DNA from 2 places in the Streptomyces sp. NPDC041968 genome. Region 2 is predicted to be linked to the other one. Evidence: riboswitches for the same ligand, from Rfam matches in the RefSeq annotation. Region 2 holds a riboswitch; the other holds the start of a gene.
The links. Region 2 has a riboswitch for glycine ahead of gcvP (aminomethyl-transferring glycine dehydrogenase). Riboswitches for the same ligand answer to the same signal wherever they lie in the genome.
Positions count from the first base shown of each region.

Region 1 (7,226 bases), on a different contig from region 2:
GCCGAGCAGGCTGAGGCGGCCCGAGGACCTGATCGTCTCCACGCGGTCGTCGGCGGTCTCGACGTCCACCGTGCGCGGGGAGTCGCCCTCCAGGCCGAGCAGCACCGCCTTGGGGGTGCCGTGGCCGTGGCCGGTGGCGCCGAGCGAGCCGTACAGCTCGGCGCGGACCGAGGCGACGGAGCCCAGCAGCTCCTCGCCGCGCAGTCGGCGGGCGAACATGCGGGCCGCGCGCATCGGGCCGACCGTGTGCGAGCTCGACGGGCCGATGCCGATCGAGAACAGGTCGAAGACCGAGATGGCCACGGGGACTCCTCAGAACGGGGGTGGTGCAGAGGGCGGTGCGGGGTGGGGCGCCGGGCTCGCTTGTGGCGGGCCCGGCGCCCCGGACGCGCGGTGTCTACTTGTTCAGACCCGGGTACAGCGGGTGCTTGTCGGCCAGGGTCTTCACCCGGGCCTTGAGGGCTTCGGCGTCGGCGGCCCCGAAGGGAGAGGGCGCCTTCAGTGCCTCGGCGATCACGTCCGCGACCTCGGCGAAGTCCTCGGCGGTGAAGCCGCGGGTCGCCAGGGCCGGCGTACCGATGCGCAGACCGGAGGTCACCATCGGCGGACGCGGGTCGTTCGGGACGGCGTTGCGGTTGACCGTGATGCCGACCTCGTGGAGGCGGTCCTCGGCCTGCTGGCCGTCCAGCTCGGAGTCGCGCAGGTCGACGAGGACCAGGTGGACGTCCGTGCCGCCGGTCAGGACCGACACGCCCGCCGCCTTCGCGTCGTCCTTCACCAGGCGCTCGGCCAGGATGCGGGCGCCTTCCAGCGTACGACGCTGGCGCTCCTTGAAGTCCTCGCTCGCGGCGACCTTGAAGGCGACGGCCTTGGCGGCCACCACGTGCTCCAGCGGGCCACCCTGCTGACCGGGGAAGACGGCGGAGTTGATCTTCTTGGCCAGCTCGGCCGTGGAGAGGATCACACCGCCGCGCGGGCCGCCCAGCGTCTTGTGGGTGGTGGTGGTCACGACGTGGGCGTGCGGGACCGGGTTCGGGTGCAGGCCCGCCGCGACCAGACCGGCGAAGTGCGCCATGTCGACCATCAGGTACGCGCCGACCTCGTCCGCGACCTCGCGGAACGCGGCGAAGTCCAGCTGACGCGGGTAGGCCGACCAGCCGGCCACGATCAGCTTCGGCCGGTGCTCCTTGGCGAGGCGCTCCACCTCGGCCATGTCCACCTGGCCGTCGTCGCCGACGTGGTAGGGCACGACGTTGTAGAGCTTGCCGGAGAAGTTGATCTTCATGCCGTGGGTCAGGTGCCCGCCGTGGGCGAGGTTGAGACCCATGATCGTGTCGCCGGGCTTGAGCAGCGCGAACATCGCGGCCGCGTTGGCCTGGGCACCCGAGTGCGGCTGCACGTTGGCGTGCTCCGCGCCGAAGAGCGCCTTGACCCGGTCGATGGCGATCTGCTCGACGACGTCGACGTGCTCGCAGCCGCCGTAGTAGCGGCGGCCGGGGTAGCCCTCGGCGTACTTGTTGGTGAGGACCGAGCCCTGGGCCTCCATGACCGCGACCGGAGCGAAGTTCTCCGAGGCGATCATCTCCAGGGTGGACTGCTGGCGGTCCAGCTCGGCGTCGACGGCGGCGGCGACGTCGGGGTCGAGCTCGTGCAGGGGTGTGTTCAGAAGCGACATGCGGTCCGTGACTCCTCAGCCGGCGGTGAAGGCGGTGTACTCGTCGGCGGAGAGCAGGTCGGCCGGCTCGTCCGTGATCCGTACCTTGAAGAGCCAGCCGCCCTCGAAGGGGGCCGAGTTCACCAGCGACGGGTCGTTGACGACGTCCTCGTTGACCTCGGTGACCTCGCCGGAGACGGGGGAGTACAGGTCGGAGACCGACTTGGTCGACTCCAGTTCGCCGCAGGTCTCGCCCGCGGTGACGGAGTCGCCGACCTCGGGGAGCTGGACGAAGACCACATCACCGAGCGCGTTGGCCGCGTGCTCCGTGATGCCGACCGTCGAGGCGCCGTCCTCGGCGCCCGACAGCCACTCGTGCTCCTTGCTGTAGCGCAGCTGCTGGGGGTTGCTCATGGCCTGAATTCTCCTGTACGCGGGGGAGTGCTGCTGAAGGGGGTGCTGCGAGGGGGGATGCTGAAACCGCTGGTGGACGACGGGAGCGGGCAGCGGGCGTGTGCGGAGCGGCCGGGCCCGTCGCCCAGTGTCTACTTCTGGCGCTTGTAGAACGGCAGCGCCACGACCTCGTACGGCTCGTGGCTGCCCCGGATGTCCACGCCGACACCCGGCGTCCCCGGAGCCGCGTGCGCCGGGTCGACGTACGCCATGGCGATCGGCTTGCCCAGCGTCGGCGAGGGGGCGCCGGAGGTGACCTCGCCGACCACCTCGCCGCCGGCGACGACCTGGTACCCGGCGCGCGGGACGCGGCGGCCCTCGGCGACCAGGCCGACCAGGACGCGGGGCGGCTTCCGCTCCGCCAGGGAAGCGGCCTCGGTGAGCGCCGCGCGGCCCACGAAGTCGCCCTCCTTCTCGAACTTCACCACCCGGCCGAGCCCGGCGTCGAAGGGCGTCAGCGCCGTCGTCAGCTCGTGCCCGTACAGCGGCATGCCGGCCTCCAGGCGGAGCGTGTCCCGGCAGGACAGGCCGCAGGGGACCAGTCCGGCGCCCTCGCCCGCCTCGGTCAGCGCCTGCCACAGCCCGACCGCGTGCTCCGGCTTCACGAACAGCTCGAAGCCGTCCTCGCCGGTGTAGCCGGTGCGCGCGATCAGGGCCGGCAGGCCGGCCACGGTGCCGGGCAGACCGGCGTAGTACTTCAGGCCGTCCAGGTCGGCGTCGGTGAGGCTCTTCAGGATGGCCGGGGACTCCGGGCCCTGGACGGCGAGCAGCGCGTACGCGTCGCGGTCGTCGCGGACCTCGGCGTCGAAGCCGGCGGCCCGCTCGGTCAGCGCGTCGAGCACGACCTGGGCGTTGGAGGCGTTGGCGACCACCATGTACTCGGCGTCGCCCAGCCGGTAGACGATCAGGTCGTCCAGGATGCCGCCGTCCTCGCGGCAGATCATGGTGTAGCGGGCGCGGCCCGGCTTCACGCTGCCGATGTTGCCGACCAGCGCGAAGTTCAGCAGGTCGGCGGCGGCCGGCCCGGTGACCGTGATCTCGCCCATGTGCGAGAGGTCGAAGAGCCCGGCGCGGGTGCGCACCGCGAGGTGCTCGTCGCGCTCGGAGCCGTAGCGCAGGGGCATGTCCCAGCCGGCGAAGTCGGTCATCGTCGCGCCCAGCGCCCGATGCGTGGCGTCGAGCGCGGTACGGCGGAGTTCGGTACTGCTCATCGGTCGGTCGTCTCCCAGGACAGGACGGGGCGAGGTCGATCCTCCCCATCTGTCATCGGAACCTGAGAGGTTCGCCGTGACCACCGGAGCGCGGCGGTCAGGACTTGCACCTTGGGTGGGGCAGCCGTCGCGCGGCGGCCCGCTTTTCAGATGTGCCTCGCCCGCGCGGTAACGGTGCCTGAGAGATTCAAGGGAGGGACTTGCTCCTTCGGCGCCCCGGCGACGGCCGGGGACTCTCCCGCGCGGATTCAAACGGCCGGTATGCAGTTGGCGCCGCCATCATTGCATGCCGGGCCGATCCGTGGCAGACCGTGATCTGTAACCGGCTTGTGGCAGTAAGCGAACGAAAACGCGAGACCTGCGCATTACCTTCTCTTTACACTCGACGGGGAGGGGACTACGTGAACCGCCCCAGGGGAGGACGATCACGGTGAACAGGACCACGGCGTACGCCACCACCACGGGTCTCGCGCTGCCCGAGCAGCCGGTCGCCCCGGCCCCGGAGAAGTGCGCCGAACTGCCCGCACCCGTCGTCCGCGACCTGCGGGACCGCGGCGGCCACAGCCCGCACGCCCTGCTCTTCGGACCCCGGGACCTGGTGGTGATCACCGGCCTGCCCGGCAGCGGGAAGTCCACGCTGATGGAGCGCACCGTGCGCGGCCCGCGCATCGACTCCCAGGACACCCGTGACCGCTGGGACCGCCGCATGCCGCGCTTCCTGCCGTACGCGCTCTACCGCCCCCTCGTCCGCCTCGCCCACTACGCCGGACTGCGCCGCGCCCTGCGCTCCGGCGAGGGCGTGGTCGTGCACGACTGCGGCACCCAGGTCTGGGTGCGCGGCTGGATGGCCCGCGAGGCGCGGCGCCGCAAGGGCACCCTGCACCTGCTGCTGATCGACGTCGACGCCGACGAGGCGCTGGCCGGCCAGCGCGAGCGCGGCCGGGGCGTCTCGCGGTACGCGTTCCTGCGGCACCGCGCGGCCAACGCCCGGCTGCTGCGCGCGGTCACCGAGGGCTCCCTGCCCGTCGGCTGCACCTCGGCGATCATCCTGGACCGGGAGGCCGCGGGCGCGCTGCGCCGGATCGCCTTCACGGGGTGACACCCCGTAGGCCCCCGGTACCGAACGGGTTAGCCTTTTCAGCCACAGCAGCGGTACCAGGCAGGCGGTAGGCAGATGGACATCCCAGGGGGCCTCCCGGCGGACTTCTCCGCCGGCTTCCCGGCCCAGGCGCACCCCCACCCGCACGGCGGGTGGCCCGGCAACGAGCTGGAGGAGGTGCTGTCCGCCTCCCTCGGCGTGCCGGGCGCCGGCGGCCGGATCGTGGAGGTCCTCGGCCGCAGCTTCCTGTGGATACCCCTGCCGAACGGCGGCGGACCGGACAGCGGCCCCCTCGACCTGCCCTCGCTGGAGATCGAGGGCCAGGCCTACGTGCCGGTCTTCAGCTCCGAGGAGCAGCTCCGCCAGGTCGCCGGCGCGCAGATGGCGTACACCGTCGCCCCCGCCGCGGAGTTCGCCCGCGGCCTGCCCCCGCAGATCGGCATCGCCGTGAACCCGGACGGCGTGGTCGGCATCCCGCTGCCGCCCCCGGCCGTGGCCGAGCTGTGCCGGGCCGGCCGCACCCCGCTCGACGGGCCCGCGTCCGGCGGCCGGGTCCGCCTCTTCGAGCCGGACTGGCAGGACGACCCGGTGGACTTCCTCGCCGCGGCCTCCGCCGAGTTCGCCGCCATCGGCGTCGTGCGCACCGCCCGCCGCTGCCTGGCCGCCGTCGAGACCGCCGACCCGGTCATGTTCGTCGGCGTCGAGCTGACCCACTGGGAGGGCGACGCCCGCGCCCTGCCCCTGGACGCCCTGGGCCGCGCCCTCGCCGCGGCCCCCCTGAAGACGCAGGTCAACCTGGTGCTCCTGGAGGCGGCCCACGACCCGGTCTGCGACTGGATGCGCGCGCACGTCCGCCCGTTCTACGACCGGGACCTGTGAGGAGCGGCCCGCGACGAGGAGCCCGCCCCGGGAACGGACGAAGCACCCCGAGCGCAGGGGACCCCTGCCCGGCGGAGCCTTAAGCTGGTGCCACAACCGGGGAACTTCTCGAAGGGGCGATACGCGTGAGCGCCAGCGGCACCACGACCGGACAGGTCGAGCACATGCTGCGCCAGGTGACGCCCGGGCGCTACGACGCCTACGAGGCCCTGCTGCGCGCGCTCGCCACCCCCACCTCCGGCCAGGTGTGGATGCTGCTCTGGCACGGTCAGGCCGGCTCCCCGGACGCGCAGTACGGGAACATGGAGGTCGAGGGCTTCGGCTACGCGCCCTGTGTCACCTCCGCCCAGGAGCTGTCGGCCAGCGGCTGGAACCGGTCGTACGAGGTGGTCGACGGGCTCGAAGTGGCCCGCGCCCTCTACCCGGACCACTACGGCCTCTGGCTGAACCCGCATGCCCGAGGCGGCGGCGTCGGCATCCCGTGGCTCGACCTGCGCCGCATCGCCTCCGGCCTGGACCGCCAGCCCGCCGGGCCCCTGCGCCTGTCCGAACCGGCCATCGAGGTTCCGCAGTTCTACGCGCTGCTCGCGCAAAACGCCCACCGCACCCCGGCGGTCCGCGCCCTGCGCCGTGCCTGGGTGCAGCCGGCCCTCGGGGCGCCGTACCTCGCCATCGGCCTCGACGTGTACGACACCTCCCCGCCCGCCGTGGACGCGGTGCGCGCCATGATGCAGCAGTCCGTCGGCGCGGTGCCGGACGGGCTGCCGGTGTCGACGGTGGCGATGACCGACATCCACGACCCGGTCGCGATGTGGCTGCGTGCCAACGCCCGCCCCTTCTACGACCGTGAAGCCCACGCGGCGGCCCCCGCCCAGGCTCCGGCGGGGGGCTACGGGTACCCTCCGGCCGGGGGCGGATACTGACCGTCGCGGGGGCCGCCGTCTCGGTGGTGGGCGGACATCTTCGCGCGTAGACGAGGGCGTAAGACACCCCTGTGTCCCTGATGTCCCAACTCGTCCGCGTCCGACCCCCGTTACCCAGTGTCCGGATAACGGAACACCTCAAACAGCATCACGGTTACGCATCCATTCCCCGCCAAGTCTGGCTACAGATCGCCAAAGCGTTGAAGACTCCCGCAACAGGGGGTGATTGTTCGCCCCTGTGTACGACGGACTGATCACGCCGCTACAGCGGCAAGTGCGGGCCGGCTACCGCCGGTTGAGAGGGGTCCCTGCCAGATGACGGCACCATTGCACGAGCCGACCGCGGAAGCGGCCCCGAGTGCGGCCGAGGAAGCGGCGGTTGCCGGCGCCGAAGCCAAGGCGGTACAGGGACGTTCCCTGGGCAGGATCGCCTGGGAGCGCCTGAAACGGGACAAGCTGGCCCTCGGGGGCGGCGTGGTGGTGCTCGTCCTCATCCTGATCGCGGTGCTCGCCCCCGTGATCACCTCCCTCTACGGGCAGGACCCCAACGCGTTCAACGAGGACAAGATCGACCCGCTCTTCGGCACCCCGGTGGGGTCCCTGGGCGGCATCAGCGGCGAGCACTGGCTGGGCGTCGAGCCGGTCAACGGCCGCGACATCTTCGCCCGCATCGTGCACGGCGCCCAGATCTCGCTGCTCGTCGGCTTCCTCTCCGCGCTCGTCGCGGTGGTCCTCGGCACCGTCCTGGGCATCCTGGCCGGCTTCTTCGGCGGCTGGGTCGACGCCCTCATCAGCCGGGTCATGGACGGTCTGCTCGCCTTCCCGCAGCTGCTGTTCATCATCGCGCTGGTCTCCGTCATGCCCGACAACATGCTGGGACTGAGCGGCACGGGCGTCCGTCTGCTCATGATGATCCTGGTCATCGGCTTCTTCGGCTGGCCCTACATCGGCCGCGTGGTCCGCGGTCAGACACTCTCCATGCGTGAGCGGGAGTACGTCGAGGCGGC
Region 1 is NZ_JBVJCB010000011.1:30,349-37,574, forward strand. It holds gene ACZ6EG_RS25555 (L-serine ammonia-lyase) at 1-303, opposite strand, end outside; gene glyA (serine hydroxymethyltransferase) at 398-1,675, opposite strand; gene gcvH (glycine cleavage system protein GcvH) at 1,691-2,068, opposite strand; gene gcvT (glycine cleavage system aminomethyltransferase GcvT) at 2,200-3,318, opposite strand; glycine riboswitch at 3,358-3,474, opposite strand; glycine riboswitch at 3,475-3,569, opposite strand; gene ACZ6EG_RS25575 (AAA family ATPase) at 3,749-4,417, shown strand; gene ACZ6EG_RS25580 (enhanced serine sensitivity protein SseB) at 4,493-5,296, shown strand; gene ACZ6EG_RS25585 (enhanced serine sensitivity protein SseB C-terminal domain-containing protein) at 5,422-6,219, shown strand; gene ACZ6EG_RS25590 (ABC transporter permease) at 6,535-7,226, shown strand, end outside.
Region 1: it holds a riboswitch for glycine, as region 2 does, so the genes downstream of both, gcvT (glycine cleavage system aminomethyltransferase GcvT) here and gcvP (aminomethyl-transferring glycine dehydrogenase) in region 2, are expected to answer to the same signal.

Region 2 (7,226 bases):
CCGCGGTCCCGGCGCTCTCTCCCGAGGCGCAGGCGGCCGTCGACGCGCTGCCGCTGGGCTCCGCGCTCCTGGTGGTGCGCCGTGGGCCGAACTCGGGCAGCCGCTTCCTGCTGGACGGCGAGCTGACCACCGCCGGACGTCATCCGCAGAGCGACATCTTCCTGGACGACGTGACGGTCTCCCGCCGGCACGTCGAGTTCCGCCGCAGTCCGGACGGATCGTTCACGGTGGCCGACGTCGGCAGCCTGAACGGTACGTACGTCAACCGCGAGCGCATCGACCAGGTCGCCCTGTCGAACGGCGACGAGGTGCAGATCGGCAAGTACCGGCTGGTCTTCTACGCGAGCCAGCGGGGTTACTGACCCGCCCCCGGGCCCCGGCCCGGGGAACCTCCAGGGAAGGTCCATGCTTCATACACCGAGCGGCGGTGCCGGGCACGGCGCCGCCGCCGCGGACAGTGGGCTGATGAGCATCGGCACGGTGCTGAACGCGCTGCGTGACGAGTTCCCCGACATCACCATCTCCAAGATCCGGTTCCTGGAGTCGGAAGGGCTCGTCGAGCCGCGGCGGACGCCGGCCGGGTACCGCAAGTTCAGCGCCCACGACGTCGAGCGCCTGGGCCAGGTGCTGCGCATGCAGCGCGACCACTACCTGCCGCTGAAGGTGATCCGCGAGCATCTGGACGCCATGGAGCGCGGCGAGGCCGTGCCCCTCCCCTCCCTGGGCAGGCAGCGGGACCCGGAGACCGCACCTGAGCAGACCGACGGACCCACGGCCGCCAGGATCGGGCGGGACGAGCTGCTCGTCGCGGCCGGCATCGGCGACCAGGAACTGAAGGAATGGGAGTCCTACGGGCTCGTCGCTCCACTGGCCGACGGGGCCTACGACGCCGAGGCGGCCACCGTCGCCTCGCTGGTGGTCGAACTGGGACGGTTCGGGATCGAGCCGCGTCACCTGCGGGTCATGAAGGCCGCCGCCGACCGGGAGGCGGGCCTCGTCGACCAGGTGGTCGCGCCGCTCAGACGCCACCGCAACCCCCAGACCAGGGCACATGCGGAAGCCCGTACCAAGGAGCTGGCGGGGCTGGCGGTGAGGCTGCACGCGGCGCTGGTGCAGAGCGCCCTGGGCGTGCGGCTGCCCTGAAACGGACGTGCTCCGAGAGCCGGATCACCCGCTCGATCCCGGCCCGACTACCCAAAGGTCCCGGGCACGGCCTAGGGTTGCTGTGTGAACGAGCTCGATGTCGTAGGTGTCCGGGTCGAGATGCCCTCCAACCAACCGATCGTGCTGCTGCGCGAGGTGGGCGGCGACCGCTACCTTCCCATCTGGATCGGGCCGGGGGAGGCGACGGCGATCGCCTTCGCCCAGCAGGGGATGTCCCCCGCGCGGCCGCTGACCCACGACCTGTTCAAGGACGTGCTGGAAGCGGTCGGCCAGGAGCTCACGGAAGTGCGCATCACCGACCTGCGGGACGGGGTCTTCTACGCGGAACTGGTCTTCGCCAGCGGTGTCGAGGTGAGTGCCAGGCCGTCCGACGCCATAGCGCTCGCGCTGCGCACCGGAACGCCGATCTACGGCAGTGACGCGGTGCTCGACGACGCGGGCATCGCCATCCCGGACGAGCAGGAGGACGAGGTCGAGAAGTTCCGCGAGTTCCTCGACCAGATTTCCCCGGAGGACTTCGGGACCAGCAATCAGTGAGCCGTGCGAGGCGGAGGTGGTGCGCGGTGTCACGCGGCCCCTTTCAGGCACATTCGGCTAGCCTTTCCCCGTGTCGGGGCACGCGAAACCACTCTTAGGGTGATTATCACTCGGCGTGCCGAGTGTGGCGATCGTTGACGCACCCTTGGTGACTGCCTACCTTCGAGGAGGCAGGTCAAGGACGGAGGTCGGCGTGAGAATCAGCGGCGACGGTACGGCTGGGGGTGGCCCCGGGCACAGCCTCGGGGAGAGTGGACCGTACCCTCCCCCGGGCTCTCGGCTCCGAGCGAGCGCGAGGTATCCCCAGCAGGGCGGCGCGGCCGACCCGGCTCCGCAGCGGCCGGCCGCCGTGCCGAGCAGCGGAGGGGCGACGTCCATGGCGTCCGAGCAGATCGGCTACCGCGGGCCGACGGCCTGCGCGGCCGCCGGAATCACCTACCGGCAGCTCGACTACTGGGCCCGCACGGGTCTCGTCGAGCCCAGTGTGCGGCCCGCGCACGGTTCCGGGACGCAGCGTTTGTACAGCTTCCGCGACGTCGTCGTGCTGAAGATCGTCAAGCGCTTCCTCGACACCGGGGTGTCCCTGCAGAACATCCGCACCGCGGTCCAGCACCTCAGGGAGCGCGGCTTCCAGGACCTGGAGCGGATGACGCTGATGAGCGACGGCGCCACGGTCCACGAGTGCACGTCGCCCGACGAGGTGCACGCCCTGCTCCAGGGCGGCCAGGGCATCTTCGGGATCGCCGTGGGAGTGGTGTGGCGGGACGTCGAGAGCGCGCTGTCGCAGCTGCACGGGGAGCGCGTGGACACGGGGGAGACCCTCGTCGGGCACAATCCGGCGGACGAGCTGGCGCGGCGGCGCAACCGGGCGGTCTGACCGGCGCCACCGCCGCAAGGCAATGTCAGTGGCGTAGGGCAGCATCGGAGATGTGAGAACCGCGCCCACCATCCTGCACCTCGACATGGACGCCTTCTTCGCCTCGGTGGAGCAGGCGTCCAAGCCGAGCCTGCGCGGGAAGGCCGTGATCGTGGGCGGCCTCGGGCCGCGCGGGGTGGTCGCCACCTGCTCGTACGAGGCGCGGGTCTTCGGCGTGCACTCGGCGATGCCCATGGGCCAGGCCCGGCGGCTGGCGCCCCACGCCGCGTATCTCGTGCCGCGTTTCGAGCTCTACCGGTCGATCAGCGAGCAGGTGATGCGGCTGCTGCGGGCCCTGTCGCCCCTCGTGGAGCCGCTGAGCCTGGACGAGGCGTTCGTGGACCTGGAGGCCGGCGGGGCGGCCTGGGACGAGGCGTCGGCGCGGCTGGCCGGTGCGCAGCTGCGCACGGACATCCGCACCTTCACCGGCCTGACCGGATCGGTGGGACTCGCGGCGTCCAAGATGCTCGCCAAGATCGCCTCGGAGGAGGCCAAGCCCGACGGACTGGTCGTGATCCGGCCGGGCACGGAGCGGGCCATGCTGGAGCCGATGTCCGTGCGGACGCTGCCCGGGGTGGGGCCGGCCACCGGCGACCACCTGCGGCGCGCCGGGATCACCACGGTCGGCGAGCTGGCGGAGGCGGGCGAGGACGAGCTGGTGCGGCTGCTGGGCAAGGCGCACGGGCACGCGCTGTACGCCATGGCCCTGGCCCGCGACGACCGGCCCGTCGTGTCGGAGCGGGAGACGAAGTCGGTGTCGGTCGAGGACACCTACGACGTGGACATCCACGACCGGGTGCGGGTCGGGGTGGAGGTGGGACGGCTGGCGGAGCGGTGTGTGCGGCGACTTCGCGGGTCCGGGCTGGCCGGACGGACGATCGTGCTCAAGGTACGAAGGTACGACTTCTCCACGCTGACGCGCTCCGAGACCCTGCGCGGGCCCACGGACGATCCGGCGGTCGTGCGCGAGGCGGCGGCCCGGCTGCTGGACTCGGTGGACACCACGGGCGGTGTACGGCTGCTGGGGGTGGGCGTCAGCGGGCTGGCCGACTACACACAGGAGGACCTGTTCGCGCAGGCGGCCGGGGACCGGTCCGGGGAACTCGCCGAGGAGCCCGAGCCCGCCGAGGAGCAGCGGCCACCGGCGCCCGCCGAGCGCCGGTGGCCCTCGGGGCACGACGTGCGGCACGCGGAGTACGGGCACGGGTGGGTGCAGGGCAGTGGGCTGGGGCGGGTCACCGTGCGGTTCGAGACGCCGTACTCGGGGGCCGGGCGGGTACGGACCTTCCCGGTGGACGACCCGGATCTGACACCGGCGGATCCGCTGCCGCTGGTCCCGGCCGGGCCTGCCGGGACTGCCGGGTCTGCCGGGACTGCCGGGTCTGCCGGGCCGCGAAGACGGGGGGACGCGGAGGCCGCGCCCGCCGATTCGGCTCCGGGGACCGGGGCGGGCGGCGGTTCGTCGGACCGCGAGCGTCCGGCTCCCGGTTAGCGGCGGGGTCCGGGGGGCGGGACGGTCAGCTCTCTTCCTTGCCCTGACCGGCCAGCTTGCCGAAGTCGCGGTCGGGGAGCGGGGCGGGCGCGGGTGCGGCCACGTCCAGACCGTAGTGGTGGTAGAGCTGCAGTTCCTGTTCCGGCGAGAGGTGGCGGCCGACACCGAAGTCGGGGGCCTCCTTGATCAGCGTCCGTTCGAAGGGCACCCGCAGGGCGCCCTCGACCAGTTCGCTCGGCTCCAGGGGCACGAAGGCGTCCCTGCTGAACAGGCCGGTGCGTATGGCCGCCCACTCCGGGACGCCGGTCGCGTCGTCGAGGTAGACCTCGTCGACGGTGCCGATCCGGGTGCCGTTGCGGTCGAAGGCCTTGCGGCCGATCAGGTTCCGCGGGTCGATGTCAGTACGCACGGGGCCCTCCACTTGGTCGCACTGGGATCGCACACCAGCCGCCGAATCATCCGTAAGTACTACAAAAGGGCACAAAGGGCGGGACGGCCACTCGAAGGTCCGTGCGGCGAGCGCGCTGGTACGCTGGCAAATGGCTGCTGACCCCGTGCGGGAGAGTCCTCCGGACACCTCCGGAGGCGCCGAAGGAGCAAATCCTCCCCGGAATCTCTCAGGCTCACGTACCGCATGGACGAGGTCACTCTGGAAAGCAGGGCGGGTGTCGACGGCTTCCGCTCTCACCGACGGTGAAAGCCGGGTGGAGCCCTCGGGCCGCCCCGGTGAAGCTCTCAGGTCGAGATGACAGAGGGGGAGGCCGTTCGGGTACCCGCGCCGTGGTGCCCCTCGAAGGTCGTCAGACCAGGAGGCCTCCGCAATGACCGCCCCTCGCATTTCGCTCTCCGAGCTCGAACAGGCCGCGCCGTTCGAGCAGCGCCACATCGGCCCCGACGACGAGGCCCGGGCCAAGATGCTCGCGCAGGTCGGCTACGGCTCGCTCGACGAGCTGACGGCCGCCGCGGTGCCGGATGTGATCAAGAACGCCGACGCGCTGGACCTGCCGGGCGCGCGCTCCGAGGCCGAGGTGCTGGCCGAACTGCGTTCGCTCGCCGACCGCAACCAGGTCCTCGACTCGATGATCGGCCTCGGCTACTACGGCACCTTCACCCCGCCGGTCATCCTGCGCAACGTCATGGAGAACCCGGCCTGGTACACGGCGTACACCCCGTACCAGCCGGAGATCAGCCAGGGCCGCCTGGAGGCGCTGCTCAACTTCCAGACGACGGTCGCCGAGCTGACCGGCCTGCCCACGTCCGGAGCCTCGCTGCTGGACGAGGGCACCGCAGCCGCCGAGGCGATGGCGCTGTCCCGGCGCATGGGCAGGAACAAGAAGGGCCTCTTCCTCGTCGACGCCGACGCGCTGCCGCAGACCATCGCCGTGATCCAAACCCGCGCCGAACCGACCGGTGTCGAGGTCGTCGTCGCCGACCTGAGCGAGGGCATCCCGGCCGAGGTCGCCGAGCGGGAGATCAACGGTGTTCTGATCCAGTACCCGGGCGCCTCCGGTGCCGTCCGCGACATCAAGCCGGTCATCGACCGGGCGCACGAACTCGGTGCGCTCGTCACCGTCGCCGCCGACCTGCTCGCCCTCACCCTGCTGACGTCGCCCGGTGAGCTGGGCGCGGACATCGCCGTCGGCACCACCCAGCGCTTCGGCGTGCCGATGGGCTTCGGCGGTCCGCACGCCGGCTACATGGCGGTGCACGAGAAGTTCGCGCGCAGCCTGCCTGGCCGCCTGGTCGGCGTCTCCGTGGACGCCGACGGCAACAGGGCCTACCGCCTCGCCCTGCAGACCCGCGAGCAGCACATCCGCCGGGAGAAGGCCACCAGCAACATCTGCACCGCGCAGGTGCTGCTCGCCGTCATGGCCGGCATGTACGCCGTCTACCACGGCCCCGAGGGGCTGCGGGCCATCGCCCGGCGCACCCACCGGTACGCCACGCTCATCGCGGCGGGCCTCACGGCCGGCGGCGTCGAGATCGTGCACGGCGCCTACTTCGACACGGTGACCGCGCGGGTGCCCGGCCGCGCCGCCGAGATCGTCCACGCCGCCCGCGAGAACGGCATCAACCTGCGTCTCGTCGACGCCGACCACGTGTCCTTCGCCTGCGACGAGACCACCACGCGCGCCCAGGTCGGCGGCGTGTGGAACGCCTTCGGCGTCGAGGGCGACATCGAGTCGCTGGACGCGGCGACCGAGGAGGCGCTGCCCGACGCGCTGCTGCGCACGGACGACTTCCTGACCCACCCCGTCTTCCACCAGCACCGCTCCGAGACGGCGATGCTGCGCTACCTGCGGCGCCTCGCCGACCGGGACTACGCTCTGGACCGCGGCATGATCCCGCTGGGCTCGTGCACCATGAAGCTCAACGCGACCACCGAGATGGAACCGGTCACCTGGTCCGAGTTCGGCGCGCTGCACCCGTTCGCGCCCGCCGAGCAGGCGCAGGGCTACCTCACCCTCATCCGCGAGCTGGAGGAGCGGCTCGCCGAGGTCACCGGCTACGACAAGGTCTCGCTCCAGCCCAACGCCGGGTCACAGGGCGAGTTCGCCGGCCTGCTCGCCGTACGCGGCTACCACCGGGCCAACGGCGACGACCAGCGCACCGTCTGCCTCATCCCGTCCTCCGCGCACGGCACCAACGCCGCCAGCGCGGTCATGGCCGGCATGAAGGTCGTCGTCGTGAAGACCGCCGAGGACGGCGAGATCGATGTCGAGGACCTGCGCGCCAAGATCGAGCAGCACCGCGACCAGCTGGCCGTGCTCATGATCACGTACCCCTCGACGCACGGCGTGTTCGAGGAGCACGTGGCCGACATCTGCGCCCAGGTGCACGAGGCCGGCGGTCAGGTCTACGTGGACGGCGCCAACCTCAACGCCCTCGTCGGCGTCGCCAAGCCGGGCCACTTCGGCGGCGACGTCTCGCACCTGAACCTGCACAAGACCTTCTGCATCCCGCACGGCGGCGGCGGCCCCGGCGTCGGCCCCGTGGCCGTACGGTCGCACCTGGCGCCGTACCTGCCCAACCACCCGCTCCAGCCGGCGGCCGGTCCGCAGACGGGCGTCGGCCCGATCTCGGCGGCGCCGTGGGGCTCGGCCGGCATCCTGCCGA
Region 2 is NZ_JBVJCB010000019.1:98,630-105,855, reverse strand. It holds gene ACZ6EG_RS33245 (FHA domain-containing protein) at 1-362, shown strand, start outside; gene ftsR (transcriptional regulator FtsR) at 406-1,143, shown strand; gene ACZ6EG_RS33235 (bifunctional nuclease family protein) at 1,228-1,701, shown strand; gene ACZ6EG_RS33230 (MerR family transcriptional regulator) at 1,895-2,578, shown strand; gene ACZ6EG_RS33225 (DNA polymerase IV) at 2,631-4,109, shown strand; gene ACZ6EG_RS33220 (PRC-barrel domain-containing protein) at 4,135-4,518, opposite strand; glycine riboswitch at 4,657-4,752, shown strand; gene gcvP (aminomethyl-transferring glycine dehydrogenase) at 4,931-7,226, shown strand, end outside.